2 regions of the Pseudomonas sp. LBUM1672 genome follow, and region 2 is predicted to be linked to the other one. Evidence: predicted binding sites of a transcription regulator. Region 2 holds the regulator's gene; the other holds the start of a gene.

Region 1 (3,370 bases), 960 kb from region 2:
GCCATCGCTGACCGCTTCGGCCTGATCGCCGGCCATTTCGTATCGGGCGTCGAGCAGGCGCAAGGTGTTGTCGGCCCGTTCGATAAACGTCCCCAGGCGGATGAAGCGGAACGCATCGTTGCGCATGATCGTGCCGTAGGACGCACCACGGAACAGGTGGGAACGTTCCTTGATCCACTCGCAAAAACGGCTCATGCCGTAGCGACTCAAGCCTTGTTCGGCGATCCCGCGAATTTCCAGCCAGGTGGCGTTGATGTTTTCCCACATGTCGGCGGTGATTCGCCCACGCACCGCATGGGCACTGGCCCGCGCTGCGCCGAGGCAGCTGTAGATGCTCGCCGGGTTGGCCGCGTCCAGGGCGAAGAAATGCAGCAGCCGTTCGGCGTGCAAATCTCCGTGACGCTCGAGGTAATCGTCCAGGGTGCCGGTGATCAGCAGCGGCATGGCCAGTTCGTGCAGACCGTCGCCGCGACCATCCTGTGGCATCAGCGACAGCGAATAACTGATGTCGAGCATCCGTGCGAGGTTTTCCGCCCGCTCCAGGTAACGCGACATCCAATACAAATCCGAGGCAGTTCTACTTAACATGGCAAGCTTCCTTCAATCCTCGACTACCCAGGTGTCCTTGGTGCCGCCGCCCTGGGAGGAATTCACCACCAGGGAGCCTTCACGCAGGGCGACACGGGTCAAACCACCGGGCACAACCCGGGTTTCGCGGCCAGACAATACAAACGGACGCAGGTCGATGTGACGTGGCGCGATGCCGTTTTCGACAAAGGTCGGACAGGTCGACAGCGACAACGTCGGTTGCGCGATGTACGCGTGGGGCTTGGCTTTTATCCGTGCGCGGAACGACTCGATTTCCGCCGCGGTCGCCGCCGGCCCCACCAGCATTCCGTACCCGCCAGAGCCCTGGGTTTCCTTGACCACCAGGTCTGGAAGATTGGCCAGTACGTGGGAAAGCTCAGAAGGATTGCGACACTGGAACGTCGGCACGTTCTTCAGGATCGGTTCTTCGTCCAGGTAAAAACGGATCATGTCGGTGACAAACGGATACACCGACTTGTCATCCGCCACCCCGGTGCCTATGGCGTTCGCCAGCACCACGTTGCCAGAGCGGTAAGACGACAGCAGCCCTGGAACGCCGAGCATCGAGTCCGGGTTGAACGCCAGCGGATCAAGGAACGCATCGTCGAGGCGACGGTAAATCACGTCGACGGCTTTCGGCCCGTCCGTGGTGCGCATGAACACCTTGTCGTCACGCACGAACAGGTCCGCGCCCTCAACCAACTCGACGCCCATCTCCCGCGCCAGGAAGGCATGCTCGAAAAACGCGCTATTGAAGCGACCCGGCGTCAGCACCACTACGCTCGGGTTATCGATCGGGCTGGAGCTTTTCAGGGTGTCGAGCAACAGGTTCGGATAATGATCGATCGGCGCGATGCGCTGGGCCGAAAACAGTTCGGGGAACAGCCGCATCATCATCTTGCGGTCTTCGAGCATGTAGCTCACGCCGCTGGGTGTACGAAGATTGTCTTCGAGCACGTAGTACGTGCCGTCACCATCGCGCACCAGGTCGACGCCGGAGATGTGCGAGTAGATATCGCGGTGCAGATCGAGCCCTTGCATCGCCAGCTGGTATTGCTCGTTGGCCAGCACTTGCTCGGCCGGAATGATGCCGGCCTTGATGATGCGCTGCTCATGGTAGAGGTCGGCGAGGAACATGTTCAACGCCTTGACCCGCTGGATGCAGCCGCGCTCGACGATCCGCCATTCACTGGCGGGGATGCTGCGCGGGATGGTGTCGAAAGGAATCAGGCGCTCTGTGCCCTGCTCATCACCGTAGAGCGTGAAAGTAATCCCGGCGCGATGAAATAACAGATCGGCCTCGCGTCGCCGTTGTGCCAAAAGCTCGTCAGGCGTCTCGGCCAGCCAACGGGCAAACTCCCGATAATGCGGGCGGACCTGGCCGCCGGCATCGTACATCTCATCAAAATAGGTGCGGATCATGCCGTACTCCTTGTCACCCGGACATCTAGGCTTCGCAAGGCCCGTGCCATCGGCAGAAACGCTTTGTTATCAACCAGTTGGATAATCACGCCGTTTGCACCGCACCAATCCTGTGCAGCAAACGCCTCAACCTGATCGCCCCCGCTTCATTGCAAGGCGACGTTGTCGCCTATCACCAGCATAGTCAGAGTTGATTTCACTGCCCGGCCGGCGCTGCGGATAATCCGCGCATTCGCTGCAAAACCTGACCAAAACTTCCCTTTAGCCGCCTGCTCAGGCGGTTTTTTTTGCGTCGGATTCTTGTTTCAGGGTTTTGCCGAGGGGATGTTCCGGGCGCCATAAACGAAAACGGCCAACCCGAAGGTCAGCCGTTGCTGAGCGTTGTCACTGTTCATAACGTTATGCGAGTCGCCCTCGTACTTCCTGCTTGACGCCCCACCCTTCGATGATACCGCCCAGAGGCTCAACCACCGCCTCGAAACCCTGTTCGAAATCGCCGATGTCATCGTAGGTGGCGTACATGACTTTGCTCAGTTCGAGCGCCCATGCGCCGTCATCGCGCACACTGATTTGCGCGTTCAACGATTCACCCTTGTATTGCCCTGCCGCCCTGCGTGCCCGCTCCTCGTCCGGGAAAATGGCGTAGAACTCGATGGGATGGAATCGTGAGAAATCGAAACCGCCTTCTTTCATGCGGCGCAACACGCTGCTGCTGATGTCTTCTTGATAGGCTGTGCTCATGAAACGTCCCCCTCAATCTTGATGGATAGACTTTCCGTATTCCCGGCACTCGCAACCGATTGGTGCGAGCGATGCGGCAACAACGTTGCCGGTGGGAAGCAAGCATGTAGCTGACAAGACCAGACCTTAGCGATCCGTTCGCTGATCTCGCTTGCAGAGTAGCCCCAAGACAGAGGCGCTGCCAAGGCCTGGATAAGAATGAGACAGGTGTTGTTCAGATTGGCGTGATGCCGAGGATTTGTATGCTGTTCTGGGTCTTGAGATCTTTGACGCTTGCGTCGGCGGTTCGCCCTTCCAGATCGTTCAGATCCAGTTCGGCGGCGACAGGAAGGAGCCGGGCCTTGATGAGTTTCGCGGCTTGCTCGTTGTCCGGGCATTCCTCGCACTCAAAGACTTCATCGAGTGTTTCACCGTGATCATCCACGAAAGTGATTTTCCACTTTTGCATCAGTGCCTCCTCGAACAAACCCGCAAATGGGCTTACAACCATCTGGACTTTTGGCCTGAGTGATCGTTCAAACGGATTACCGCGTAGAAGTATGAAAAACACAGAACCTGTGGGAGCGGGCTTGCTCGCGAAGGCAGTCTGTCAGGCAACATCACTGTTGAATGGAGAACC
Region 2 (3,370 bases):
GGACAACCTGATACAAGGCTGCGTTGCTCGGGGCACTGCGCAGTTTTTCGCGCACTTCCTTGCGATCGAGCATGCTGGCGATCTGGCGCAGAAGTTCCAGGTGGGCATCGGTAGCGGCTTGCGGGACCAGCAGAACGAACAGCAGGTCAACCGGGGCGCCGTCGATGGCGTCGAAATCGATGGGGGCGTCGAGGTGCATCAGTGCGCTGACAGGCGACGTACAACCTTTCAGACGACAGTGGGGAATGGCGATGCCGTTACCAAAACCGGTCGAACCGAGTTTTTCACGGGCAATCAGAGCCTCGAAGACATCTTGCATCTCCAGATCCGGGACTTCTTTATGGATAAGGTTGGCAATTTGCTCGAGGGCTTTCTTTTTGCTGCCGCCCGGCACGTTCACGAGGGAACGGCCGGGGGTCAGGATGCTTTCAAGTCGGATCATGGGTAGGGAGTGTTAACGACCGGTCGCGCCCTGGAGGAGGCTTTGGGTCTTTTCCTTATGCTTTTTGAGTTGTTTATCCAGCTTGTCGGTCAGCGCGTCGATCGCCGCATACATATCGGTATGCTCCGCGTTGGCGACCACTTCATTGCCGGGAATATGCAGCGTGGCTTCGATTTTCTGCTTGAGCTTTTCGACCGTCATCGTGACCTGCACGTTGGTGATCTTGTCGAAATGCCTCTCTAATCGTTGGAGTTTTTCGCCGATGTAGGTGCGAAGAGGTTCGGTCACTTCCAGTTGGTGTCCACTGATGTTGACTTGCATACAGCTTCTCCTTCGTTGCCAGTGCATAAAGCGGCAGGCAGAAATGCCTGCCACTGGAACGCTGTGGCGTGGCTCTACATCAACCGCTTGCGTTCGCTCGAAGGCGCGATCCCGAGGGATTCGCGGTACTTGGCGACGGTGCGGCGAGCCACCTGAATGCCTTGTGCCTCCAGTAAACCAGCGATCTTGCTGTCACTCAACGGCTTTTTCTGATTTTCCGCAGCAACCAGTTTTTTGATGATCGCGCGGATCGCTGTGGACGAGCATTCACCGCCTTCGGAGGTGCTGACGTGGCTCGAGAAAAAGTATTTCAGTTCATATATGCCCCGAGGGGTATGCATGAATTTCTGTGTGGTCACCCGGGAAATCGTCGATTCGTGCATGCCTACCGCTTCGGCGATGTCATGCAGGACCAGCGGTTTCATCGCTTCGTCGCCGTACTCCAGGAAGCCGCGCTGATGCTCGACGATCTGGGTGGCTACTTTCATAAGAGTTTCGTTGCGGCTTTGCAGGCTTTTGATGAACCAGCGGGCTTCTTGCAGCTGATTGCGCATGAAGGTGTTGTCGGCACTGGTGTCGGCGCGGCGTACAAAACCGGCGTATTGAGCGTTGACCCGCAACCGTGGCACCGATTCCTGGTTCAGCTCGACCAGCCAGCGCTCGTTGTCCTTGCGCACGATCACGTCAGGGACAACGTACTCGGCTTCACTCGACTCGATCTGCGAGCCCGGACGCGGGTTGAGGCTCTGCACCAGTTCGATCACCTGGCGCAGTTCATCTTCCTTGAGCTTCATGCGGCGCATCAGCTGGCTGTAGTCGCGGCTGCCGAGCAGGTCGATGTAGTCGGTGACCAGGCGCTTGGCTTCGGCCAGCCAAGGCGTCTTGGCGGGCAGCTGGCGCAGTTGCAGCAGCAGGCATTCACCCAGATTGCGGGCGCCGATGCCGGCCGGCTCGAATTGCTGGATGCGGTGCAGGACGGCTTCGATTTCGTCCAGTTCAATGTCCAGTTCCGGATCGAAGGCTTCGAGAATTTCCTCGAGGGTTTCGTCCAGGTAACCCTGATTGTTGATGCAGTCGATCAGGGTCACGGCGATCAGGCGATCGGTGTCGGACATCGGTGCCAGGTTCAGTTGCCACAACAAATGGCTTTGCAGGCTTTCGCCGGCCGATGTGCGGGTGGTGAAATCCCACTCGTCGTCATCGCTGCTGGGCAGGCTGCTGGCGCTGGTCTGGTAGACGTCTTCCCACGCGGTATCGACAGGCAGTTCGTTGGGAATGCGCTCGTTCCAGTCACCTTCCTCGAGGTTATCCACCGTCGGGGCGGTTTCCTGGTAGGAGGGTTCCGAAACATCGGCGTTGGGGAGCTGTTCGGCTTTGTCGGCCAATGGGTCGGCGTTATCGAAGTCGTCGCCTTCTTCCTGGCGTTCGAGCATCGGATTGGACTCCAGGGCCTCCTGGATTTCCTGTTGCAGGTCCAGGGTCGACAATTGGAGCAGGCGGATGGCCTGTTGCAGCTGCGGTGTCATCGTCAGCTGCTGGCCCATTCTCAAGACTAGCGATGGTTTCATGGCAGGGGCTTAACACCTTATTCGCCGGCGCACATGCGCCATCCACTACAGGGCGCCGGAGCGCCAAACATAAGCAAATTATATGCCCGAAACTGCAGCGTTTGCCTAGAGCGCTGTAACAATAAAAAAGTATTGATTTTTTATCGAGACGAGCGCTCGGACAACCAGCCAGACACGTCAGCGCTTACAGGCGGAACTCGTGGCCCAGATACACTTCCTTGACCAGTTCGTTGGCCAGGATGGTGGCGGAGTCACCTTCGGCGATCAGCTGGCCATCGTTTACGATGTAGGCAGTTTCGCAGATATCCAGGGTCTCACGGACGTTGTGGTCAGTGATCAGCACGCCAATGCCTTTGGCCTTGAGGTGGTAGATGATCTGTTTGATGTCGCCCACCGAGATCGGGTCCACACCGGCGAAAGGTTCATCGAGCAGGATGAATTTCGGGTTGGTGGCCAGTGCCCGGGCGATTTCCACGCGGCGGCGCTCACCACCGGACAGGCTCATGCCGAGGTTGTCGCGGATGTGGCTGATGTGGAATTCCTGCAGCAGGCTTTCCAGCTCCTTGCGACGATCGGCCTTGTCGAGTTCCTTGCGGGTCTCGAGGATGGCCATGATGTTGTCCGCAACCGAGAGTTTGCGGAAGATCGACGCTTCTTGCGGAAGATAGCCGATACCGGCCTTTGCACGACCGTGCATCGGCTGGTGGCTGACGTCCAGATCGTCGATCAGTACGCGACCCTGATCGGCCTGCACAAGGCCAACGATCATGTAGAAGCAGGTGGTCTTGCCGGCGCCGTTAGGGCCCAGCAGGCCGACGATCTGACCGCTGTCGATGGACAGGCTGACGTCACGCACGACCTGGCGGCTCTTGTAGCTCTTGGCCAGATGCTGAGCTTTCAGAGTTGCCATTACGGGGCCTTTTGCTCTTCGGTTTTCTTTTTCGGCTGGATCACCATGTCAATGCGCGGACGCGACTCGGTGACCTTGCTGCCCGTAGCACGCCCGGCGCTCGCAAGCTTTTTCTGGGTGTCGTAGACG

The links. Region 2 encodes sigma-54, which starts transcription at its own class of promoters, with help from an activator protein. Its sites were predicted from a motif close to ANTGGCATNNANNTTGCTNT; they were not measured.
Region 1: ACA053_RS08810 (circularly permuted type 2 ATP-grasp protein) is a predicted target of sigma-54. The motif match lies at 2,042-2,061, and genes of this name have one in related genera.

What each region holds. Positions count from the first base shown of each region.
Region 1 covers NZ_CP166781.1:1,939,842-1,943,211, reverse strand. Annotated here, with positions in the region: gene ACA053_RS08815 (alpha-E domain-containing protein) at 1-588, opposite strand, end outside; gene ACA053_RS08810 (circularly permuted type 2 ATP-grasp protein) at 601-2,010, opposite strand; gene ACA053_RS08805 (ribonuclease E inhibitor RraB) at 2,410-2,751, opposite strand; gene ACA053_RS08800 (hypothetical protein) at 2,966-3,199, opposite strand.
Region 2 covers NZ_CP166781.1:979,439-982,808, forward strand. Annotated here, with positions in the region: gene ptsN (PTS IIA-like nitrogen regulatory protein PtsN) at 1-442, opposite strand, end outside; gene hpf (ribosome hibernation-promoting factor, HPF/YfiA family) at 455-763, opposite strand; gene ACA053_RS04285 (RNA polymerase factor sigma-54) at 838-2,331, opposite strand; gene lptB (LPS export ABC transporter ATP-binding protein) at 2,516-3,241, opposite strand; gene lptA (lipopolysaccharide transport periplasmic protein LptA) at 3,241-3,370, opposite strand, start outside.